Regions from separate parts of the Rhodomicrobium vannielii ATCC 17100 genome, predicted to be linked through region 3. Evidence: riboswitches for the same ligand, from Rfam matches in the RefSeq annotation. Region 3 holds a riboswitch; each other region holds the start of a gene.
What was found. Region 3 has a riboswitch for cobalamin ahead of RVAN_RS09225 (ribonucleoside triphosphate reductase). Riboswitches for the same ligand answer to the same signal wherever they lie in the genome.
Positions count from the first base shown of each region.

Region 1: another riboswitch for cobalamin. It lies ahead of RVAN_RS12610 (cysteine-rich small domain-containing protein); the one in region 3 lies ahead of RVAN_RS09225 (ribonucleoside triphosphate reductase).
Region 2: another riboswitch for cobalamin. It lies ahead of RVAN_RS03030 (TonB-dependent receptor plug domain-containing protein); the one in region 3 lies ahead of RVAN_RS09225 (ribonucleoside triphosphate reductase).

Region 1 is NC_014664.1:2,728,246-2,735,464, reverse strand. Features, by position in the region: gene RVAN_RS12645 (sensor histidine kinase) at 1-479, opposite strand, end outside; gene RVAN_RS12640 (sigma-70 family RNA polymerase sigma factor) at 692-1,213, opposite strand; gene RVAN_RS12635 (hypothetical protein) at 1,214-1,504, opposite strand; gene RVAN_RS12630 (response regulator) at 1,650-2,489, shown strand; gene RVAN_RS12625 (alpha/beta fold hydrolase) at 2,594-3,295, shown strand; gene def (peptide deformylase) at 3,332-3,862, opposite strand; gene RVAN_RS12615 (cobyric acid synthase) at 3,987-5,576, opposite strand; gene RVAN_RS12610 (cysteine-rich small domain-containing protein) at 5,573-5,917, opposite strand; cobalamin riboswitch at 6,057-6,253, opposite strand; gene gluQRS (tRNA glutamyl-Q(34) synthetase GluQRS) at 6,346-7,218, shown strand.
Region 2 is NC_014664.1:685,377-692,595, reverse strand. Features, by position in the region: gene pyk (pyruvate kinase) at 1-352, shown strand, start outside; gene rph (ribonuclease PH) at 605-1,318, opposite strand; gene RVAN_RS03035 (hypothetical protein) at 1,597-1,920, opposite strand; cobalamin riboswitch at 2,110-2,298, shown strand; gene RVAN_RS03030 (TonB-dependent receptor plug domain-containing protein) at 2,404-4,449, shown strand; tRNA gene RVAN_RS03025 (tRNA-Ser) at 4,711-4,800, shown strand; partial or broken gene RVAN_RS19470 (HWE histidine kinase domain-containing protein) at 5,153-5,509, opposite strand; gene RVAN_RS03020 (response regulator) at 5,863-6,876, opposite strand.
Region 3 is NC_014664.1:2,005,310-2,012,528, forward strand. Features, by position in the region: gene prpC (bifunctional 2-methylcitrate synthase/citrate synthase) at 1-173, opposite strand, end outside; gene RVAN_RS09215 (MmgE/PrpD family protein) at 184-1,737, opposite strand; gene RVAN_RS09220 (acyl-CoA thioesterase) at 1,784-2,176, opposite strand; cobalamin riboswitch at 2,408-2,605, shown strand; gene RVAN_RS09225 (ribonucleoside triphosphate reductase) at 2,704-4,761, shown strand; gene nrdD (anaerobic ribonucleoside-triphosphate reductase) at 4,786-4,989, shown strand; gene RVAN_RS09235 (anaerobic ribonucleoside-triphosphate reductase activating protein) at 4,986-5,603, shown strand; gene RVAN_RS09240 (hypothetical protein) at 5,719-5,937, opposite strand; gene RVAN_RS09245 (short-chain fatty acyl-CoA regulator family protein) at 6,065-7,219, shown strand, end outside.

The DNA of each region.
Region 1 (7,219 bases), 720 kb from region 3:
AAAAACGAAAAGCCCAGCACGGCGACACCACCGATGACATCGACTATGGTCTTCATCTCGCGGAGTTCGGTCGCGTTGTTTTCTATTTCTTCGCGGTCCGCTGCAGTCTCGTCCTGTAGGGCGTTGATGTTCTCTTCGATCTGTTCGGAGAGTGTGATTCCGTAGTTTTCTTTCAGACGTTCGATGGCGGCCTCCGGCGGCCCGCTTGCTGCCAAGGCAACGGTTCCGGCCATTTCGTCGGCCTTGCGCGTCATCAGATCGAGCAGCACCGTCAATCGCTCGGCTCGTTCGAGCTGCGGTGGGGCGCTTTCGATCAGTCTTCTGGTTTGCGGAATGAGCTGCGAATGCAGCTCGTTATAGGGCTGCAAATATTGTTCCGTTCTCGTGAGCAGGTAGCCGCGCTGGCTGCTTTCCACGGTGCGCATAGTGCGAGCGACGCGGCCAAGCTTCGCGTTATAGCGGTTCAGCTCGGCGGCCATGCGCCCATCGCTTTCAAGACGGTGGGATAGCCAGAAGGAGGATGTAATAAGGATGATGAGCACGCTGGCGGCCGCACCAAGAAGCGCGGCCTCGCGGCGACTCTCGCGGAACAATGTGAAGATGTCGCGAAAGCCAGCCATCACACCCAAGCTCTCCTTCGCGGCCGAAGCGCGACCGTCGACGTAAGATACACGATGTGGCTTCATGGAGGTCAATCGACCTGCGCGGGAATCGCCTTCTCCCCGTTCACGTATTCTTCAAGCCGCTGCCGTGCCCGACTGAGGCGGCTTTTGACCGTGCCGACTGGGCAATTGCAGACCGCCGCTGCTTCTTCATAGGAAAGCCCCTCCGCCGCGATGAGGATGATCGCCTCGCGCTGCTCTGGCACGAGGCCGCTCAGCCCTCTCAGCACGTCCTTGAACTCGATATATTTTTCCTGAGTCGCGCGGGTTTCGAGGTTCGACGGATCGACATCGTCGAGCGGCGCGGTCTGATGATATTTCTTGTAGCGGATGTCGTTGTAGAAGCTGTTGCGCAGGATCGTGAACAGCCAGGCGCGCAGGTTCGTGCCTTCCTGAAACTTGTCCAGGTTCGACAGCGCCTTCACGAGCGTATCTTGAACCAGATCGTCCGAATGCTGCGAGCTTTGCGTGAGCGATAGCGCGAAGGCGCGCAGGTTCGGGATCCACTTGACCAATTCCTGCCGCAGGCTTGCATCGGCGGGATTACCCATTCAATTGCGCTCCTGCTTTTCGATCTTGTTGATAAGGGCGAGCATTTCATTGGGGATCGGTTCCGCGAGAAGCTTCTCGTAGAGCTTCACCACACCGGCCGCGAACCTCGCTTCATCGTATGTGGGATCGAGCGGCGGCTTTTGCTCGGAATCGCCGGCCCCGTCGGCGGCGCCTTTGTCCTCAGGCATCTCGGTCAGCTTTACGACCAACCCGGCCTCATCGGCCTTCAGAGGCGACTGCGGGAGAGGAGCGCTCGCTTCGCGCTCGCTCGTATCGTTTTCGTTCATCATGGTTCCTTGTTGTTGAGAGGAGTCACCGGCCGCTCTGGACAGGGAGTAAATTTTCACAAATCATCAATGCACTGGAACACCCGCTACGGGCGTTTGTTGCAGTCACGTCAACTGCGCCTGGACAATTATCCTTGGGGAACGCCATATGTCTGTTTCGCAATCCATTGCTCCGCATCTGCCTTCGCTCCGGCGGTTCGCGCGTGCGCTTTCCGGTTCGCAGGAGAGCGGAGATGCCTATGTTGTGGCCCTGCTGGAAGCGCTGGTCGACGACCCCACATTGTTCCCGACCGGACTGGAGCCGAAGATCGCGCTCTACCGCGTTTTCCTGAAGATCTGGAATTCCGTAGGCACCAACGACTTCCGGATCAGCAGCGAAACGTCCGAGGCGATCCATGGCCTGCAAACGCTCACGCCAAAGCCTCGTCAGGCCTTTCTACTTTTGTCGGTGGAAGGCTTCGACGCGGATGCGATCGCGAAAATTCTCGACATCGACACGGCTGAAGTCGCCGTGCTGATCGCGGCGGCGGATCATGAAATCGCGAGCCAGATCGACCCGGCCGACATCCTCATCATCGAGGACGAACCGCTGACCGCCGCGCATCTCGAAGAGATCGTGACGGGCATCGGTCACAACGTGACGGGCACAGCACGCACGCACGCCGCCGCGCTCAAGCTCGCGCGCGAAACGCAGCCGGATCTGATCCTCTCCGATATTCAGCTCGCGGATGGGAGTTCGGGGGTGGAAGCGGTGAACGAAATCCTCGGCTCACTCGAACTGCCGGTTATCTTCATAACGGGGCACCCGGAACTTCTGCTCACCGGCGCGAAGCCGGAGCCGACCTTCCTCATCGCGAAACCATTCAACGCCGAGACCGTCAAGGCCATCATCGGGCAGGCGCTGTTCTTCCAGGTGCGCTCGCGCGTGAAGGACGGCAACGGCGAACTTCCCCGGAAATCCTCGGAGTCGGCAGCCGACGCCCGCTGATAAACCGTTCCTTCAGCGGGACCGTTTACAGAACAACGTGACTCCTCAGGCTCGTGCACCCGCATAAATCTCGCGGGACCGCACGAGGGGAACCGGAGAACACCATGGAAGCCTTGCCAGCGCTGTTGATTCCCGGCCTCGGCTGCGACACGCGGCTCTATGGCAGCCAGCTTCCTGCGCTGTTCAGGCAGGGAGCGACCGTCACGGTTGCCAACCACACCCGTAGCGACTCCATCGCCGCCCTGGCCGACGATGTGCTCGCGGCAGCGCCGCCGCGCTTCGCACTCGCCGGGCTATCGATGGGCGGCTATATCGCTTTCGAGATCATGCGCCGTGCGCCGGATCGCGTGGCAAAGCTCGCGTTGCTCGACACAACGGCGCGCCCCGATACGCCGGAGCAGACGGCCCGCCGCAAGACCCAGATCGAGATGGCGCAAACCGGCAAGTTCGGCGATTTGCCGGGCCTGCTGTTTCCGGTTTTCGTGCATGCAAGCCGCCGCAATGACCAGGCTTTGCGCGCTGTCGTCGAAAGCATGATGTTTGAAGGTGGCGCGGATGTCTTTGTCCGGCAGCAGACCGCCATCATGGGTCGGCGCGACTCACGGCCCTATCTCGGCGCGATCCGCTGCCCGACGCTCATCGCTGTCGGTTATGGCGACGAGCTGACGCCGCCCGCACTCGCGAAGGAAATGGCCGATGCGATCCCCGGCGCGAAACTGGAGGTCGTGCCGGATTGCGGGCATCTGTCCACGCTGGAACAGCCGGACTTCATGGCGCGCACGCTGGCAGCGTGGCACAGCGCTTGAGGCGGGCGATTCGCGTCGGCGCGAAAGCGTGGCGCCCTACAGCACGTCGGCCTTGGCGCGCTCGCGTTGCAGCTTGTGGTATTTGCGGATAAGCAGCGTCCGCTTCAGCCGCGACAGGTGATCGATGAACAGCCGCCCTTCGAGGTGGTCGATCTCGTGCTGCACGAGCGTCGCCTCAAGATCCGAAAAGTCCCGCTCCTGCTGCTTGCCCTCGGCGTCGACATAGCGAACGCGCACAAGCGCGGGCCGCTCCACCTCGGCATACATCTGCGGAATGGACAGACACCCTTCCTCATGCACGCGCGGCGTGTCGCCGTGTGTTAGAATTTCGGGGTTGATGAGAACGACCGGGTTCTTGCCCTTCTCGTCGCCCTTCTGCGCATCCATCACGATGAGGCGGCGAAGAACGCCGATCTGCACCGCCGCGAGCCCGATGCCCGGCGCGGCGTACATGGTTTCAAGCATGTCGTTGGCGAGCGCGCGCACCTCGTCGTCGACTGTCTCGACGGTTTTCGATGTTTCGCGCAGGATCGCGTCGGGGATCGTGATGATGGATCGTATTGCCATGCTCAGCAGATAAGCGAGGCGCGCGGCGCGGTCAACGGCTTCGTTTGCGGCGGAAATCAGGATTTGTTCATCCGCTCAAGTCTTCGCAGGGTCCGCGCCGATTTTTGAAGGCAACGAGCGCGATTCAAACGGCCAGGGCGAGCAACGCGTCGAGGTCGAGGTTCTTTTCGACATGGTCCGCCAGCGCTTCGAGTGCCGCTTCGGTGCGCGCGTCGAAATCAAGGCCGGAAGCCGCCGCACCGACGCTTTGAAGCCAGTGCGCGCGGAACTCGTTCGAGCCGAAGAGGCCGTGAACGTATGCGCCCGCGATGAGGCCGTTCGCCGAGAGCGCACCCTCGGGTCGTGCGCCGCCGCGATCGTCTTCCAGCACGAGCCAGGGCTGATCGAGCCCCGCGCCGGTCGTTCGCCCCATGTGCATCTCATAACCCGTGACGCGGCAGCCCGACGCGCGGTCGGTCGTGTCGATGTCGATCAGCCGCTTTTCGCCGCCGATTTCCGTTTCGATGTCGAGCAGGCCGAGGCCCGCCGTCTCGCCAGCCGGTCCCTCCATGCCCTGCGGATCGCGCACCACGCGGCCGAGCATCTGAAAGCCCGCGCAAAGGCCGATCACGCGACCGCCGCGCCGCGCATGCGCGAGGATGTCGATGTCCCAGCCCTCGCGGCGCAGCACGTCGAGATCGGTGCGCGTCGCCTTGGAACCGGGGAGTATGACGACGTCGGTATCGGCGGGGATCGGGTTGCCCGGCTGAATCCACCGCAACGAAACGCCGGGTTCCGCCGCCAGCGGGTCGAGGTCGTCGAAATTCGCCACGCGTGACAGGCGCGGCACCGCGACGTTGACGCCGCGCCCTTCGCCCTCGGCGGGACGTTCCAGCGCCAGCGAATCCTCCGCCGGAAGCCGCTCCGCGCTGTCGAACCAGCGCAGCACGCCGAGAAACGGCCAGCCGGTCGCTTCCGTGATCGTCACCACGCCCGGCTCGAACAGCGAGAAATCGCCGCGGAACTTGTTGACGATGTAGCCTTTCACCCGCGCGCGGTCCGCCTCGGAAAGAAGCATGTGGCTACCGACAATCGCCGCCATCGTGCCGCCCCGGTCGATGTCCGAGAGGATGACAACCGGAAGGCCGCCCGCTTCGGCGAGGTGCATGTTGGTAATGTCGGAGTTGCGAAGATAGACCTCCGCACCGCTGCCCGCGCCTTCCACGATAACGAGGTCGGCTTCCGCGCGCAGCCGGTCGAGGCTGTCGATCACGGCGGGCATCATCCGCTGGCGCATGTGGTGATAAATGCGCGCGGGGCAGTTGCCGAGCACGCGTCCGCGCAGCACCACCTGCGAGCCGATATCCGTCTGCGGCTTCAGGAGCACCGGGTTCATGTGGATCGACGGCGCGGCCTTCGAGGCACGCGCTTGCATCGCCTGCGCGCGGCCGATTTCGCCATAGACGATCTCGCCACCGGGGCCGGGCGGCAGGTCGCTGTCTGCGGCGACGGCCGCGTTGTTCGACATGTTCTGCGCCTTGAACGGACGCACCACGAGACCCCGCCGCGCATAAGCCCGGCACAGCCCCGCGACGACCATGCTCTTGCCGACATCCGACGCGGTGCCCTGGATCATCAGCGAGCGCGCGCGGCGTGGCAGCCCGGCGGGCGCGGGGTTATAGGCGATGCGGGCGATGAGTTCGGCGGCCTGCGCGGGGATCGTGTCGGCGGTCATTCTTCCGTTTCGTTTTCTACCGGCGGCGCTTTCAGCCGGAATTCGCGCGTCTGATCGTGCCCGTCCCAGATCTCCGGCTTCTTCAGCCATTTCTGGATGAAGTTCCAGCTTCCGCGATGGCCGTTATGCGGCAGGGTGCAATCGGAGCAATCCTTTCGCCGCATGCCGTTCGCGTCGGTGTAGACCTTGTAAGGGCCGGGGCATTCGTAGGCGATTAGCGGGCAATAGCAAAAGAGGCAATTGAATTTGCCGCGAACGCCCTTGTGGCACGGCAGGAACGGACACGCCTCGTTGGTGAAGCCCTTGAAGCCTTCGTTTGTGGTGGTGTCTTTCGGTTCCATGCCGCGGCCTTTGCGAGTGTCATCGGAGGCGGCGGACGGCGATGACAGGCGAGCGACCGGCGACGAGGCGCGGCAGGCTAGCGCATGGCATGGCACCGTTTCGGCCCTCCGCCGATACGAAAATGCGTGTGCGCGATTTTGATAACGCGCGGCTCCGGCCGGTCTCCTGGCTTGCGGATATCGCCTCGACCGCCTTCCCGAACCGCACCGGCCCAGTGACTCTTGATCGAAGCATCCGCCTACAGTTGCGGGGGCAGCCGCGGCATGAGCGAAATTCGCCGACCGCGTTCCCGTTTCACCCGATTTTGCACGGGCACCGAAGCTCTCTTTAAAATAGGTCGAAGGCGCGCGCTGGCAAGCCCGACGAACGGCGCGGCTGCAATGCTCCACAGGCTTGCGCGGCGGCGCGGCGTGAGAGACAAAAACGCATGACCTATATCGGCCGCTTCGCACCGTCGCCCACGGGGCCCTTGCATTTCGGCTCGCTCGTTGCGGCGGTGGCGAGCTACTGCGATGCGCGCGCGGCGGGCGGTCGCTGGCTCGTGCGCATGGAAGATATCGACCCGCCGCGCGAGATGCCGGGAGCCGCGCGCCGCATCCTCGATCAGCTCGCCGCTTATGGTTTTGAGTGGGACGGCGAGGTGCTGTTCCAGTCGACGCGGCTCGATGCTTATGCCGAGGCGCTCGACGCGCTGCGGGCGAGCGGGCACATGTTCTGGTGCAATTGCTCACGCGCAGACCTAGCGCGCCTTGGAAGCGCGGTCTATCCCGGCACATGCCGCGCCTTCACCGCTCCGCGCGCGGATGCCGCCGTGCGGATCCGAGTGCCCCCCGGCACCGTGGAGTTCGCGGATCGCGTGTTCGGCTCACAGCGAGAGGATGTCGCCGAGACAGTGGGCGATTTCGTGGTGCGGCGCCGCGACGGGCTTTTCGCCTATCAGCTTGCCGTGGTCGTGGACGACGCCTTTCAGCGCGTGACCGATGTCGTGCGGGGTGCGGATCTCCTCGACAACACGGCGCGGCAGATCGTGCTACAACGGCTGCTCGGCCTGCCGACGCCGCGCTATATGCATCTGCCGCTCGCGCTTAACGCCGATGGCAGCAAGCTCTCCAAGCAAACGCACGCGCAGGAGTTGCCCACGCCCGCCGATAGCGGCCTCTTGTGGCAGGCGCTCGCCTTTCTCGGGCAGGACGTGCCGCCGGGCATGCCGCCAGTGCCATGCGCGGAGATCCTCGGCCATGGCGTCCGGCACTGGACCAGCGCCGCCGTGCCGCGCTCAAGCCCTATGCGGCTCGCGTAAC
Region 2 (7,219 bases), 1.3 Mb from region 3:
ATCCATCGCTGAGACGTTGAAGCTGAAGGCGATTTTCTGTTACACGGCGACCGGCAAGACCGGCCTTCGCGTTGCGCGACAGCGGCCCGCCCAGCCCATCGTTGTGCTGACACCGGTGATCGAGACAGCACGGCGGCTCAACCTCGTCTGGGGCTTGCATTGCGTGCAGACATCCGACCCCGCGAATACGGGTGAGATGGTGCGCGGGGCCGAGGAGGTCGCGCGCGCTTCCGGTTATGCTGACGACGGCGACCGCGTCCTCGTCTGCGCGGGTGTGCCGTTCAAGCGCCCGGGAAGCACGAACATGCTGCGCATCTTCACCATCGGCGAGGACAGCGGCAAGCCACACTAAGGCGCGGCGGGTCACCGAAGCCGCGCGACAAAAACCGGTATTCCGTCTGGCAATGCGAAACGAACATGCAGAGCGTTTCAATTAAGCAGAAACGCTCTGAACTGCGGGCTTTATGCGCCGTCGAAAGCAGACAGGATCAGCTATTCCGATCCTGCGATCGTGGCTTCTGATTGCGCGGAAGTCCGCGCAAAGCGATCCGCCATGCTCAGACTTTGCATGCCCGCCGCCGGTCAGGCAGCGGGCATGGCAATGTCAAAGAACCGTAAGCTTCTGCAAATTCACGAGTTCGGCGATGCCCTTCTTCGCGAGCGCCGTCAATTCGGCCATGCGTTCCTCGGAGAACGCGCCCTTCTCCGCCGTAGCCTGAATTTCGACGATCTGGCCCTTGCCGGTGAACACGAAATTCGCGTCCGCCTCGGCATCCGAATCCTCGGGATAATCGAGGTCGAGAACCGCTTCGCCCTTGTAAATGCCGCAGGAAATGGCGGCGACGTTGTCCTTCATGGGTTCGCCGCGAAGCATGTCGCGCGCGCGCATCCACTGGAAGCAATCATGCAGCGCGACCCATGCCCCGGTGATCGAGGCCGTGCGCGTCCCGCCATCGGCCTGCAACACATCGCAGTCGACCATGATCTGGCGTTCGCCGAGCGCCTGAAGATCGACCACGGCGCGGAGCGACCGTCCGATCAGCCGCTGAATTTCCTGGCTGCGGCCGGACTGATGGCCGGTCGTCGCCTCGCGGCGCGTGCGGTCGGAGGTGGCGCGCGGTAGCATCCCGTATTCGGCCGTGATCCAGCCGCGTCCCTGCCCCTTCAGCCACGGCGGCACGCGATCTTCAAGGCTCGCCGTGCATAGCACATGCGTATTGCCGAACTTGATGAGGCACGATCCTTCCGCGTGATGCGAAAAGGCGCGTTGGAAGCTCACAGGGCGAAGGTCGCCGGCCTGCCGTTTCGAGGGGCGCATGAAATTTCTCTCATCTCGGGCGCGAAGCTGAGCCACGCCCGTTTTTATAATGCTCACCTTGCCGCAGCCGGACGGTCGATCCAGCGCAGATGTGAATTTTGGGCGTCCTCGTGAACGCCGTAGCGGACAGTAGGCCAGCGGTTTTCGGGTATCAACGGCTTTCGGCCGCCCCCGCGTCGCTTTGATCCTTCGCCAAATGCCGCAGACCGCCACCGTCACTGCGCGTCGGAAACGAGCCGCACCGGGATCGGGCGTGATCCGTGTCCTCGTGGCCGTGCCTATCCGAACCACCACCACCAGTTCACGACGAGCATGAATGTGACGAGGATCAGCGCCAGAATAATCAGGGTCTGGATATGGGCCTTGACCCAGTTGCGCCAGGTTTCCGGCGCTTCGCCTGCCTCTTGCCCCATCGAGCCGAGCAGCAACAGGCCCAGCACGCCAAGGATGTAAATCCCGGCGGGATATTGCTTGCAATGCCCGCAGGACCAGCTTTCGAGCCACATCAGCCCGATCAGTGTGCCCGCCACCAGAAAGGTAATGAACGCAAGCACGCCGAGGCTGATGATGATCACAAAACGCATGATATCGGCCGATGTCATGCCCCGCGCCTCCCTCCACGCAACCAAACGATTTTCTTAAAAATAGCAGGGCAGCGTTAATCATGCGTGCACGGGCATGGTTAACGGCGTCGGGGCCCGCGATGGCGGGATGTTGCCGTCGCGCCACAGCTTGCGCGAGACTTGCCGCATTGCGGCATTTGCGTGGTTGCGACGCAAGCTTCGCGCAAGCTATGCCATGAGGCGATGGTCCTCACGTGAGGATAATAGGGAACGCGGTGAGGGACGGTGTCCTCAATCCGCGGCTGCCCCCGCAACTGTAAGCGGTGAGCGAAGCGCCAAAGGCCACTGGGCAACCGGGAAGGCGGCGTGGAGCTTGGACCCGCGAGCCAGGAGACCTGCCATCAGCCGTGGTCACGCGCGAACACGTCGGGCGGGGTGTCCTGATGGGGCTTGGAATCCGCTCAATACGCGGCGTTCCTGACTTTGGTTCGTGGTGACGTGTCACGTTATCGCGAGGCCAAAATGCCCGTTTCCTATCCGCGCGCGCGCTCCTGCGTCGCGCTCGTCAGCCTTGTCGCGCTCGCCGCGAATGCACAGGCCCAAACCGCCGCTCGTTCGGACACCCTGCCGCCCGTCGTCGTCAAGAAGGACGAGGCCGACAAGCAGAAGAAGAAAGCCGCAACGCCGAAGAAAAAGAAGGAAGCCCCGGCCGTTGCGCAAGGGCAGGCCGAGCCCGCAGAGGCGGTGCCGGGCGAGGCGTCACGCGATGTGATCTATTCCGCGAACCGCGTGCCCACCGACATTACCAAGGTCGGCTCCGCGGTCACGGTCATCACGCGCGACCAGATCGAGGCGCAGTCGCGCACCTATGTGCAGGACTATCTCGCGCAGGTGCCGGGCGTCTCTGTGGCGCAGTCGGGGCCGGCCAGCACAACATCTTATTTCATTTGGGGCGCGGCTTCTAAATATGTGAAGGTGCAGGTCGACGGGCTGGATGTATCCGATCCCACCGGGACGCAGGTCACGACGGCGCTTGAAACTATCCTCGCCACCGATGTCCAGCGCATCGAGGTGTTGAAAGGCTCGCAAAGCCTGCTCTACGGCGGTCAGGCGATCGGCGGTGTGATTTCAATCGACACGGCGCGCCCCGTGCTCGGCGCTTCGATGACGGCTTCCGGCGAGACAGGCTCCTACAACACCCAGCGCGGCACGGCGAGCGCGGCCTACGGCACGGATCGCGGTTATGCGCGCTTCACCGTGCAAAGTGTGCGCAGCGATGGCTATTCCGCTCTGGCGATTGGAAATGAAGACGACGGTTACCGCAACCTGACCTTCAGCGGCACAGGCGAATACAAGCTTTCCAACGATGTGAAAGTCTTCTTTGCTGCGCGCGCTCTGGAGGAAAAGCATAACTACGACAGCACCTACGATTCCTGGGGGCTGGCGCCAGACGGATGGCCAGGCGCGCGCGGTGTAAACAGCCAGCAGTCCGGCCGTGTAGGCACCGAGGTCAAGCTTTTCGATGGCGCTTTCGTCAACACGGTTTCGATTCAAGGCATGAAACTTGATCGCGATCAGTGGGGATGGTCCAGTGGTTCAGCCGTCAACGACTCCTATACCGGCGACCGCTGGAAGGTGGACTATCTCGGCACGGCGAAAATCACGAAATGGGCGACCGTGACAGCGGGTGCCGACTACATGGAAGAAACCGCTGAGACCGGCGCTTACTCCCAGCACGGAATCGATCTGACGGGTGTCTTCGCTCAACTTTCGGTGGAGCCGCTGAAGGGGTTGACGATCACCGGTGGCGGCCGCAACGATGAGCACAGCACCTTCGGTGACTTTCAGACGTACCGCTTCACCGGCGCGTACTTCTATGAACCTACGCAAACAAAACTGCGCGCCAGCACTGGCACGGGCTTCCGCGCGCCGAGCCTTTATGAACTCTACGCAAACAACGAGTGGGTTTCCGGCAACACTGGTCTTAAGCCCGAGGAAAGTGAAAGCTGGGACGTCGGTTTCGATCAGTGGTTCGACAACAAGCGCTATCGTTTAAGCGGTACGTATTTCCAGGTCGACACTACGAATGAGATTGGCGGTGGTTATGACGCCAACTGGAAGTGGGTCTACCAGCAGATCCCCGGCACGACACATCGCGAGGGCGTGGAGCTTTCCGGCGCGGCGATGGTCACGCCGTGGCTCACGCTGTCGGCGGGCTACACCTATGTCGATGCAAGGGCGGAGGATGGCTCGCGCCTCGTCCGCATCCCGCGCAACAGCATCACGCTCGGCGCGGACGCGGTGCTGTTCGACACCGTCAAGGCGAACGTCAACACGCGTTTCGCGCTCGACACCGTGGATTCGAGCAATTACCAGCTCGAAGATTACGTGCTGCTCAACGCGAAGCTCAGCTACGACATCCGTCCGGGCCTTACCGCCTATGTGCGCGGCGAAAACCTGCTCGACGAGAAGTATGAGACGGTGCGCCGCTACAACACGCCGGGCCTCTCGGTCTTCGGCGGCCTGACGTTCAACGTCGACGCCAATACCTATGCGTCGCTGAAGTAGCCACTTCGGAAACGAGCGCACGCGGGACGCATCTCGCTTCCGCATGCGAAACAGGAGACGGAGCTTCTTTGCGCCGAAGAACGCGAAGAAGCTCCCGACACATCGCCATCGCAGTTGCTCCGCGAGGGCGCATTTGTTATCCATCGCCGTGGAAAGTCTGGCGTGCTTCGGTGTGAACCGGCGAGCGGCGTGGCGCTGTGTGTCTGTCGATCCCGGCGCAAAGCGTTCCAGCGCTCGGCAAGCGAGCGGCCAGCATCCAGTGGAGGGGTGCTAGAGTGGTTTAATAGACCGGTCTTGAAAACCGGCGTGCGGGCAACCGTACCGTGGGTTCGAATCCCACCCCCTCCGCCAAATTCTCGCCGCAAGATTACGGAAACGCCTCATCGCTCCCGGAGCGCTGGACAGCCTCAACACCGAAGCCCGCGGCTACCCGCACCAGCTTTGCCCGCGCGCAGGCGTGACGCCAGCGACGTCATCCCGCCTCATCCCCCAGGGAAGGAGCCGGAGAGAAAAGCCACGCTCGCAACCCTGCTCCGGCTCATTTTGCGGTTCGCTCCCCATCAGTTATCCGCGCGCTTGAGCGGCATCGTGATCGCGCATCAAAGACCCGCGGGCGCGAACTCCAGGCGAACTTCGCTCCCCGTTTCGAACGAGAGCCCGCGTTCAATCAGATGAGACCCGAAACTCTGCCGCGTTAGCAGACTCACGGTCGGTCAACCACTCTCAACCCATCGAATTCGCGCGACCTCCTCGGCCCCGTTCCTGTCGACGCTCCAGTGACATCGACCCTGCCGGACTGGGTAGAAAGAGCACCGTACTTCGCGGCATTCGTCGTCAGTTCTTGAACCGCCATCCCGAGCATAAGGACCTGCCCCGGAGACAGGTTCACGGTCTCCCCGTCGAGCGCGAAACGCGGCTCATTACCCGCGCGACCATAGGGCGAAAGCTCCGCAGCGAGGATGCGCCGCAAGGAAGCGCCCTCCCAATGGCTCTCGGTGCGCAGATTGTGCGTCTTTGAGAGCGCCAGAATGCGGGCCTGAAAAGCGTCACCGCACTCGGCGAGGGTGGTGGCGTACCGCGGTTTCCCTTGAAATCACAAGAACTGTCGTAAGTGTGTTTGTCCGAAGTCGGGGCGGCCACGCATCCAGCCCGGCTCGATCGGCTCGACGCCATGGACTGTGGATGGGCGACCGCCTGCGCTCGACAAGGCATGCAAGATGCCACCTGCTCTGGCAGCTTGAAAAAGGGACTGGACGACGCGAGACGGCCCAGCAAGCAGGCATCCTGCTGCCCGAGATACGGCGCGGGTCGATCTCGTTCACCAGCGAAGACGCCGGACGCGCAGGCAGTGTGATCGTTCCAGATGGAGGATGCGCCGAGATAACGATGGCGTTGCGCCACGACTCGACATTGCTAGATTTCGCAGACGCCCCCGGCCTGCGACTGGCGGTATTGGCGCAACGAGACTGCCGACAAGCCAAGTGCCCGCGACAAGCAAAGTGCCCGGTCGCGCTGGATCGCGACTTTCCAGAGCGTGTTCCCCCTGATTTCCTCGCACGGCAAAGCGTACTTTCGCCAATCGAGCTCGTACTGCTCTTCGTAGAACCCGGTCGGCGTCGGGCAGGTGAGGATCGTGTTGCCGGCGCGTAGCTCTTTCAAAAGCGCCGCGGGAGCGCCGATATCGATCGCAATCTCGAGTTGAGCGCGCATCCGATCCGGGTTGTTGATCCACGCGATGGTGACCTGCCCCGCCTCGTCGACCAGCATCAGGCCCGGCGGTGACGGCAGGAGATAGTGCTCGACCGCTCCGATGCGCTCGGCGAGGGTATGGTACCAACTCGCAATCCCTGGATCGTCGAGGAACGCCGTGTCCTCAAGCTTTGCGATGGGTTCCAACGGCGCGGTGATGTCCCTGAAATAAGCGACCTGCAACTCTCGTATGATCCGCCTCAGCTTTTCGGGCAGGTCTGGGTCTTGCTTGACCAGAAACAGGTTGATCAGGCCCTCGTTGAAGGCGGCGACGGCCGTCGAATCCCCCGTTTTGCCGGTCAGGAGCACCTTTTTGACCGGCAGGTGCTTGATCTTCTGGAGGAGTTCGACGCCGGTCATGCTCGGCATTGCGAAATCGACCACGACCACCGAAACGCGCGAAAAACGGGCGGGATCTCGGGCCATTGCGGCGATGCGCGATGCTGGCAGGCGAATGACGGGATCGGCCGCCTCCCCTTCATCAACCGGCGCACGATTAGCTTCTTCGATCCGCAAGCCGGTCCGCTCCGCATCTTTCAGGAGGCGCTGGATGGCTTGCTCCGGGCGATGCTCGGTTGCGCACAGCGTGACATCGGCATAATTGTAGTCGAAGCTGTCGAGATAGAGCCGATCGTCGTCGATGACGAGGCATGTCGTCGGGTGGTAGAGCGGCAGCAATGTGCTCATAAGTACAGTCCTGATCCTCGGACGCCAAAGGCGATCGTAAGGCACTTCGGGCAGCTTAAGCGAAAACTTTATAATTTCCGCACATGATATCGTGCAAGTGAAAGTTCGTAGTCGTGCGACTTGGCATTATGACCCAACGTCTGATGGGGCGGGCCTTGCTCTCCCGGTTGCGCAATCTTGTGCGCCGTCTTCGCGGTGCGTATGTTGAGTACCACGCTGTCTCAGCATACAAGCTGCCAGCCACAGGGCTGCTCGCCCTTATTGCTTTCCCCTTTTATTATTTCATCTGGGCATACGTTTTTCCGCAACCTTACGAGAACTTGACGTTAAGGGT
Region 3 (7,219 bases):
ATCTCCTCGAACTCGCAGGTCTCGGCCACGTCGAGAATGTCGTAGCCGCGATAGTGCAGGTCGTTGCCGGTGCGGCCCACGGTGCAAAGCGCGGTATTGCCCGCGATGATGCCGGAAAGCGCGACCGACTTCTTCGGCTTTGGCCCGGCGGCCTTCGTTGCGTCCTGTAGCATGGTGTCCTCCCTAAGCGCCGACGACGGTGCAGCGGCCCGTCTCGCGCGATGTGCCGTTCCATTCGAAAAGGCCGGTCGTCCGCCCGGCGCCGAGCGCGGCGGGATCGACGGTGAAGTTGAGGCCGAGAAGTTCGTCGCCGCGCAGCCGTTCGAGCCGGTCCACGGTTTCGAGGAAGCGCTGCTGCTCGGCGGGCGAGACGATGCCTGCGGAAAGCGTGAGGAACTTCTCGATATATTGCGGGCGGGCGAAGGGGCGCGCGCCGAGCGGGTTAGCGTCGGCGATGGCAAGCTCGTCATCGATCACGCGACCATCGCGCAGGGTGACGACGACGCGGCCGCCGAACGCCTTTTCCTTCGGGTCGCGGCTGTGATAGCGACGCGTCCATTCCGCGTCTTCGACGGTGGAAATCTTGTGCCAGAGCGCGACCGTCTCCGGCCGCTGCGCGCGCTCCGGCGCATAGGAATTAACGTGGTGCCAGCCGCCGTCTTCCAGCGCGACGGCGAAGATGTACATGATCGAATGGTCGAGCGTTTCGCGGCTCGCATTCGGGTCCATCTTCTGCGGGTCGTTCGCGCCCGTGCCGATCACGTAATGAGTGTGATGGCTCGTGTGGATCACGACGCTTTCGATGGCCGCGAGATCGCCGATCTTGTCGCGCATGCGCCGCGCGAGGTCGATCAGCGCCTGGCTCTGATATTCGGCCGAATATTCCTTGGTGTAGGTGTCGAGAATGGCGCGCTTCGGCTCGCCCTTTTCCGGCAACGGCACGGTGTATTCCGCCTTGGGGCCGGAGAGCAGCCACGCGATGAAACCGTCCTCGCCTTCCCATGCGGGCGACGGCGCACCTTCACCGCGCATCGCGCGATCCACGGCCTCGACCGCCATCTTGCCCGCGAACGCTGGCGCGTAAGCCTTCCAGCTCGAAATCTCGCCCTTGCGAGACTGGCGAGTCGTCGTCGTCACGTGCAGCGCCTGTTGGACGGCCTGCCAGATCGTCTCGGTCGGAAGACCAAGCGCCGCGCCGATGCCCGCCGCAGCCGACGGCCCGAGATGGGCGATATGGTCGATCTTGTGCTCGTGCAAGCAGATGCCCTTCACGAGATTGACCTGAATTTCGTAGCCCGCCGCGAGGCCGCGCACGAGCGCTTCGCCCGAAAGCCCGCAATGCTGCGCGACAGCGAGGATCGGCGGGATGTTGTCGCCCGGATGCGAATAGTCGGCGGCAAGGAACGTGTCGTGGAAATCGAGTTCCCGCACGGCGACACCGTTGGCCCATGCGGCCCATTCCGGCGAAAAGCGGCGATGTGAGGCGATGCCGAACACGCCGGCGCCGGGCTTGAAGGGATGGGCGAGCGCCTGATTGCGGGCATTGGCCACCGGGCGGCGCGCGAGCGAAGCGGCAGCGACGGCGGCGTTATCGATGATGCGGTTGCCGATCATCTCGACCACGGTTGGCTCAACCGCAACCTGGTCGGCGGCGACTTCGGCGATTTTCCACGCGAGCTGTTCGGCGCGGGGCAGAGGCTCGGCGGATTTGTATGTGCGGACGGTATGCGACTTCACGGGGCAGGTTCCTCTCTTGGCGGCGGCTGGAAGTTGGATCTGGAAATCAGGGGCGGAACGCCGTGGGGCGCCCGGCTTCGTCGACAGCGACCATCTCGAACGAGCCACGCACGGCGAGGCGGCGCTCGCCCGAAAGCAGCTTCTCGGCGACCATGTCGACGTTGACGGTCATGGATGCGCGGCCGACACGCACGACGCGGGCGGAGAGCTCGACGAGTTCGCCGACCTTCACGGGCACGTGGAATTCCACCTTGTCGGATGTGGCCATCACCACGGCGCGGCGCGCGCGCCTTGTGGCAGCGACGAAGGCCGCCTTGCCCATAAGGTTCAGCGCATTGCCGCCGAACAGCGTGCCGTAGTGGTTCGCCTGCTCGGGGAAGACCATCTCCACAAAGGTGGTCGTCGCCTCGGTGGCGGCTTCATCGATAAGGGTTTGCATTCGAGCGCCCGGGGTTCGTTTCGGCTTCACAATATCCGCAACGATGAACGTGTCGTAAGGGCTGAAAATGTGGATGTTTGCGAAGGCTTCGCCGCAAATCTGCGAGCTTTGCGAATTTGCGGTTTTCGCAAACGGCGGGGGTCGCAAGCGGCAATGTTGCCCATTCCCCGCTGTTCACACGTTTGAATGAATTTTGTAGCTCCGCTCGTGACTCGACAAAGCGAATCACACCCTAAATGTGGGGGTCACGGTGCCCCGATAGCGCAAGATTCGGGAGCCAAGAGGGAAGCCGGTGCAACTCCGGCGCTGCCCCCGCAACTGTAAGCGGCGAGCCGCCGTCGATAGCGTCACTGGTGCGAAAGCGCCGGGAAGGCCAGACGGAAGCATTGACCCGCGAGCCAGGAGACCTGCCGCGACGCCGAATTAAACGTCCTCGGGCGGGGTGTCCGCAGGCCGAGCCGTAACCGGTGAGCCGGTTGCGTTCGCGTGCCTGTCGCTCCCGCCCCCATGATCCAACGGGGGTTTACTTGTCTTCCAGTCCTGACTCCACGGCGGTCGTATCCGCCGCCCGCCTGCCGCTCAGCATCGTGAAACGCTCGGGCGCGCTTGCGCCGTTCGACGCGGCGAAGATCCGCTCCGCCGTCGAGCGCGCGGGCCGCGCCACCGGCGATTTCGACGCCACCGAGGCGCATCTCCTCGCCATTCAGGCCGTGAAGGTCATTGCGCATCGCTTCGCGAGCCGGTCGCCCCACATCGAGGAAATTCAGGACATCGTCGAGCAGGTGCTCATCTCCGCGAACCACTTCGCGACCGCGCGCGCCTACATCGTCTACCGCGAGCAGCGCGCGCGCCTTCGCGCCGACCGCCACGCGGCCATCGACGTCGAAAGCTCGATGAACGAATACCTTGAGCGGGCGGACTGGCGCGTGAACGCGAACGCCAATCAGGGTTATTCGCTGGGCGGCCTGATCCTGAACGTCTCCGGCAAGGTGGTCGCGAATTACTGGCTCAGCCACGTCTACCCGCCGGAAGTCGGCCGCGCGCACCGCGATGGCGACATCCACATTCACGACCTCGACATGTTGGCGGGCTACTGCGCGGGCTGGTCGCTGCGCACGCTTTTGCAGGAAGGGCTGAACGGCGTGCCCGGCAAGGTCGAGGCCGCGCCGCCGAAGCATCTGTCGAGCGCTGTCGGGCAGATCGTGAACTTCCTCGGCACGCTTCAGAACGAGTGGGCGGGCGCGCAGGCGTTTTCCTCGTTCGATACCTACATGGCGGCGTTCATCCGCAGGGACCAACTGCCCTATCATGAGGTGCGCCAGTGCATTCAGGAGCTGATCTATAACCTCAACGTGCCGTCGCGCTGGGGCACGCAGACACCGTTCACGAACCTGACTTTCGACTGGACCTGCCCGGAAGATCTTCGCGATCAGGTGCCGGTCATCGGCGGCGTCGAGATGGATTTCACCTACGGCGATCTTCAGGCCGAGATGGATATGATCAACCGCGCCTATATGGAGGTCATGATTGCGGGCGATGCGAAGGGCCGCGTTTTCACCTTCCCCATACCGACCTACAATATCACCCCTGATTTCCCGTGGGAGAGCGAGAACGCGACACGCCTCTTCGAGATGACGGCGAAATACGGCCTCCCCTACTTCCAGAACTTCGTGAATTCGGAGCTGAAGCCGAACATGGTGCGGTCCATGTGCTGCCGCCTCCAGCTCGACCTGACGGAGCTTCTGAAGCGCGGCAACGGGCTGTTCGGCTCGGCGGAGCAGACGGGCTCGGTCGGCGTCGTGACCATGAACTGCGCGCGGCTCGGCTTCCTGCACAAGGGCGACGAAGCGGCGCTGTTCGCGCGGCTCGACGATCTGCTCGACATCGGCCGCACGAGCCTCGAAATCAAGCGCAAGGTCATCCAGCGCCACATGGATGCGGGGCTGTTCCCCTACACGAAGCGCTACCTCGGCACGCTGCGCAATCACTTCTCGACGCTCGGCGTGAACGGCCTCAACGAGATGATCCGCAACTTCACCGACGACGCGGAGGACATCTCGACGCCGTGGGGCCACGCCTTCGCGCTCCGCTTCCTCGACCATGTGCGCGCGAAGATGGTGGCGTTCCAGGAGGAAACCGGCCACCTCTATAACCTCGAAGCGACGCCCGCCGAGGGCACGACATACCGCTTTGCGCGTGAGGACCGGAAGCGCTTCGACGGCATCCTTCAGGCGGGCACGGACGAGACGCCGTATTACACCAACTCCAGCCAGTTGCCTGTCGGCTTCACCGACGATCCGTTCGATGCGCTGACCCGGCAGGAGCCACTACAGGCGAAGTATACCGGCGGTACGGTGCTTCATCTCTACATGGGTGAACGCATTTCTTCGGCGGAGGCGTGCAAGAAGCTCGTGCGCCGCGCGCTCGAAAACTTCCGCATCCCCTACATCACCGTGACGCCGACGTTCTCCATCTGCCCGACGCACGGCTACATCGCGGGCGAGCACAAGTTCTGCCCGATCTGCGACGAGGAGCGGCTTGCGGCGAAGCGGGCACGGCTCGGCGCACGCAAGGCGGCGGCGTAACACATCAACAGAGGGAGCAAAGACATGAACGCACATTGGACCCCCACCGCCGACGACGTGACGCTGGCCGACGACGAGCGCCAGCCCTGCGAAGTCTGGACGCGCGTGATGGGCTATCACCGGCCCGTCTCGTCGTTCAATCAGGGCAAGGTCGGCGAATTCAACGAGCGGCTGTATTTCCGCGAATGCAAGGCCGAGCGCGCCGACGCCGACAAGAGCGCGCAATGACGCTCATCGAGATTGGCGGGTTCGCCCGCCTTTCCTCCGTCGACTGGCCGGGGCAGCTTGCGGCGACCGTGTTCTGTCAGGGCTGCCCGTGGGCCTGCCGCTACTGCCACAACGCATCGCTGATGCGGGCGGGCAGCGGCGCGGGGCCGTCATGGGCCGAGGTGCGCTCCTTCCTCGAAACGCGACGCGGACTGCTTGACGCGGTGGTGTTTTCTGGCGGCGAGCCGACCTTGCAGACGCATCTGCCGGAGGCGATGGCCGAAGTGCGCGCGATGGGCTTTCGCGTCGGCCTCCACAGCGCGGGGCCATATCCGGCGCGGCTCGCGGCCGTCCTGCCGCTGGTCGACTGGGTGGGCTTCGACGTGAAAGCGCCGTTCGCTGAGTATGAGAGCATCACGGGCGTTCCGGGCAGCGGCGAGCGCGCGGCGGAAAGTTTGCGGCTGCTGGTGGCGAGCGGCGTGGCGTTCGAGACGCGGACGACGGTTCACCCCGCCCTGCTGGACGACGCGGCGCTCGCGCGCATCGCCGCCGAACTGGCCGCACTCGGCATCGCGAACAACCGAATCCAGCCGTTTCGCTCGCTCGGATGCACAGACGCCGCGCTTGCTGCATGAAACAAGCGCGGCGTCGCCGCATGCCGACGGCCTTGCGCCGCCTGCCCGTGGCTCGACGGCATGCGTTTGGGGTCAGGCGAGGGGAAGCCTGGCGCCCGATGTGAACGGCACCGTGCTATCGGGATGTGCACGTCGCTCCGTCGATTTGACGCGGCGCATCGCCGAGGCTTGCGCTGCGTTCGCGCGGGTCAGGCTCGCACCAGTCCGCGTCGCAGCCGAGGGGACACGCGGAGAGTGCGAACTCGGCGGGACGATCCGGCCAGCGAGGCGGCTCCATCGTGTGCGCGGGCAGTGCTTCCGCCGCCGTCGCCTTGTAAACCAATCGCATCGTCATGAACCCCCTTGTCGCCGAGCCGTGGGTGTTACAATATTCGCCGACGAGACTATTTCGAAGGGCTGAAAATGCAGGGTTTTGCGAATGGGTATCGCTCGTTTTGCGAATTTTGCGAATGGACGATTGAATGAAGAAGGTCTTCGTCGGTGTAAAGCTGAAGCGGCTGCGCGAAGAACGCGGATTGACGCAAATCGCCTTCGCTGAAGCGATCGGGCTGTCGGCGAGCTATCTGAACCAGCTTGAGAAGAACCAGCGGCCGCTCACCGTGCCGGTCCTGCTGCGCATCAACGCGACCTTCGGTGCCGACATGCAGCTTTTGTCGGACGGCGACGAAGCGCGCATGATCGCCGACCTGAAAGAGGTCTTCTCGGACCCGGCGAGCGGCGAAACCGTCAGTCTCGCCGAGATCCGCGAGATCGCCGCCTCGATGCCTGCTGCGGGCCGCGCGATCGTGGCGCTTCACCGAAGGTTGCGCCACGTGACGGAACGCGGGGACGCGATGGCCCATGAATTGGGCCTGGGTGCTGCCGGTCTTGCAACCGTTGCGCCCATGCCGTTCGAGCAGGTGCGCGACTTCTTCTACCGCCACCACAACTACTTCGCCGAACTGGATGAGGCTGCGGAAAAGCTTTTCGCCGAGGCTGAGCTGGTCGAGGGCGAAGTCGTCGAGGGGCTTGCGCGCTATCTGGAGCAGCGGCACGGCGTCCGCATCGGCGTGAGAAAGCCCGAGGGAGAGGCTCCGAGCCGGCAGGCCAACCGCGACTATAATCCGAAGGAGCGCGTGCTTCGCCTCTCCGCGCGCCTCGATCAAGGCCAGCGCGCCTTTCAAATGGCGACGCAACTCGCGTTCCTTGAGATGGGGGAGCCGCTGAACCGGCTCGCGAGGGAAGCGGCGCTGGGCTCGCCCGCGACGCACGCGCTTGCGCGTATCGGCCTTGCCAACTATTTCGCGGCGGCCCTTCTGATGCCCTACCGCGCTTTTCTTGCTGCCGCCGAAGCCGCGCGCTACGACATCGACAGGCTCGCGGAGCAATTCGGCGTCGGCTTCGAGACGATCAGCCACCGACTTAGCTCGCTTCAGCGGCCCTCAGCGGCAGGCGTTCCCTTCTTCCTCATCCGCGTGGACCGCGCGGGAAACATCTCGAAGCGCCAGTCTGCCACCGATTTCCATTTTTCACGCGTGGGCGGCGCATGCCCGCTCTGGAATGTGTACGAGGCTTTCGCGCAGCCGGGTCGCACGTTGACACAGGTGGCGCAGATGACGGACGGACGCACCTACCTA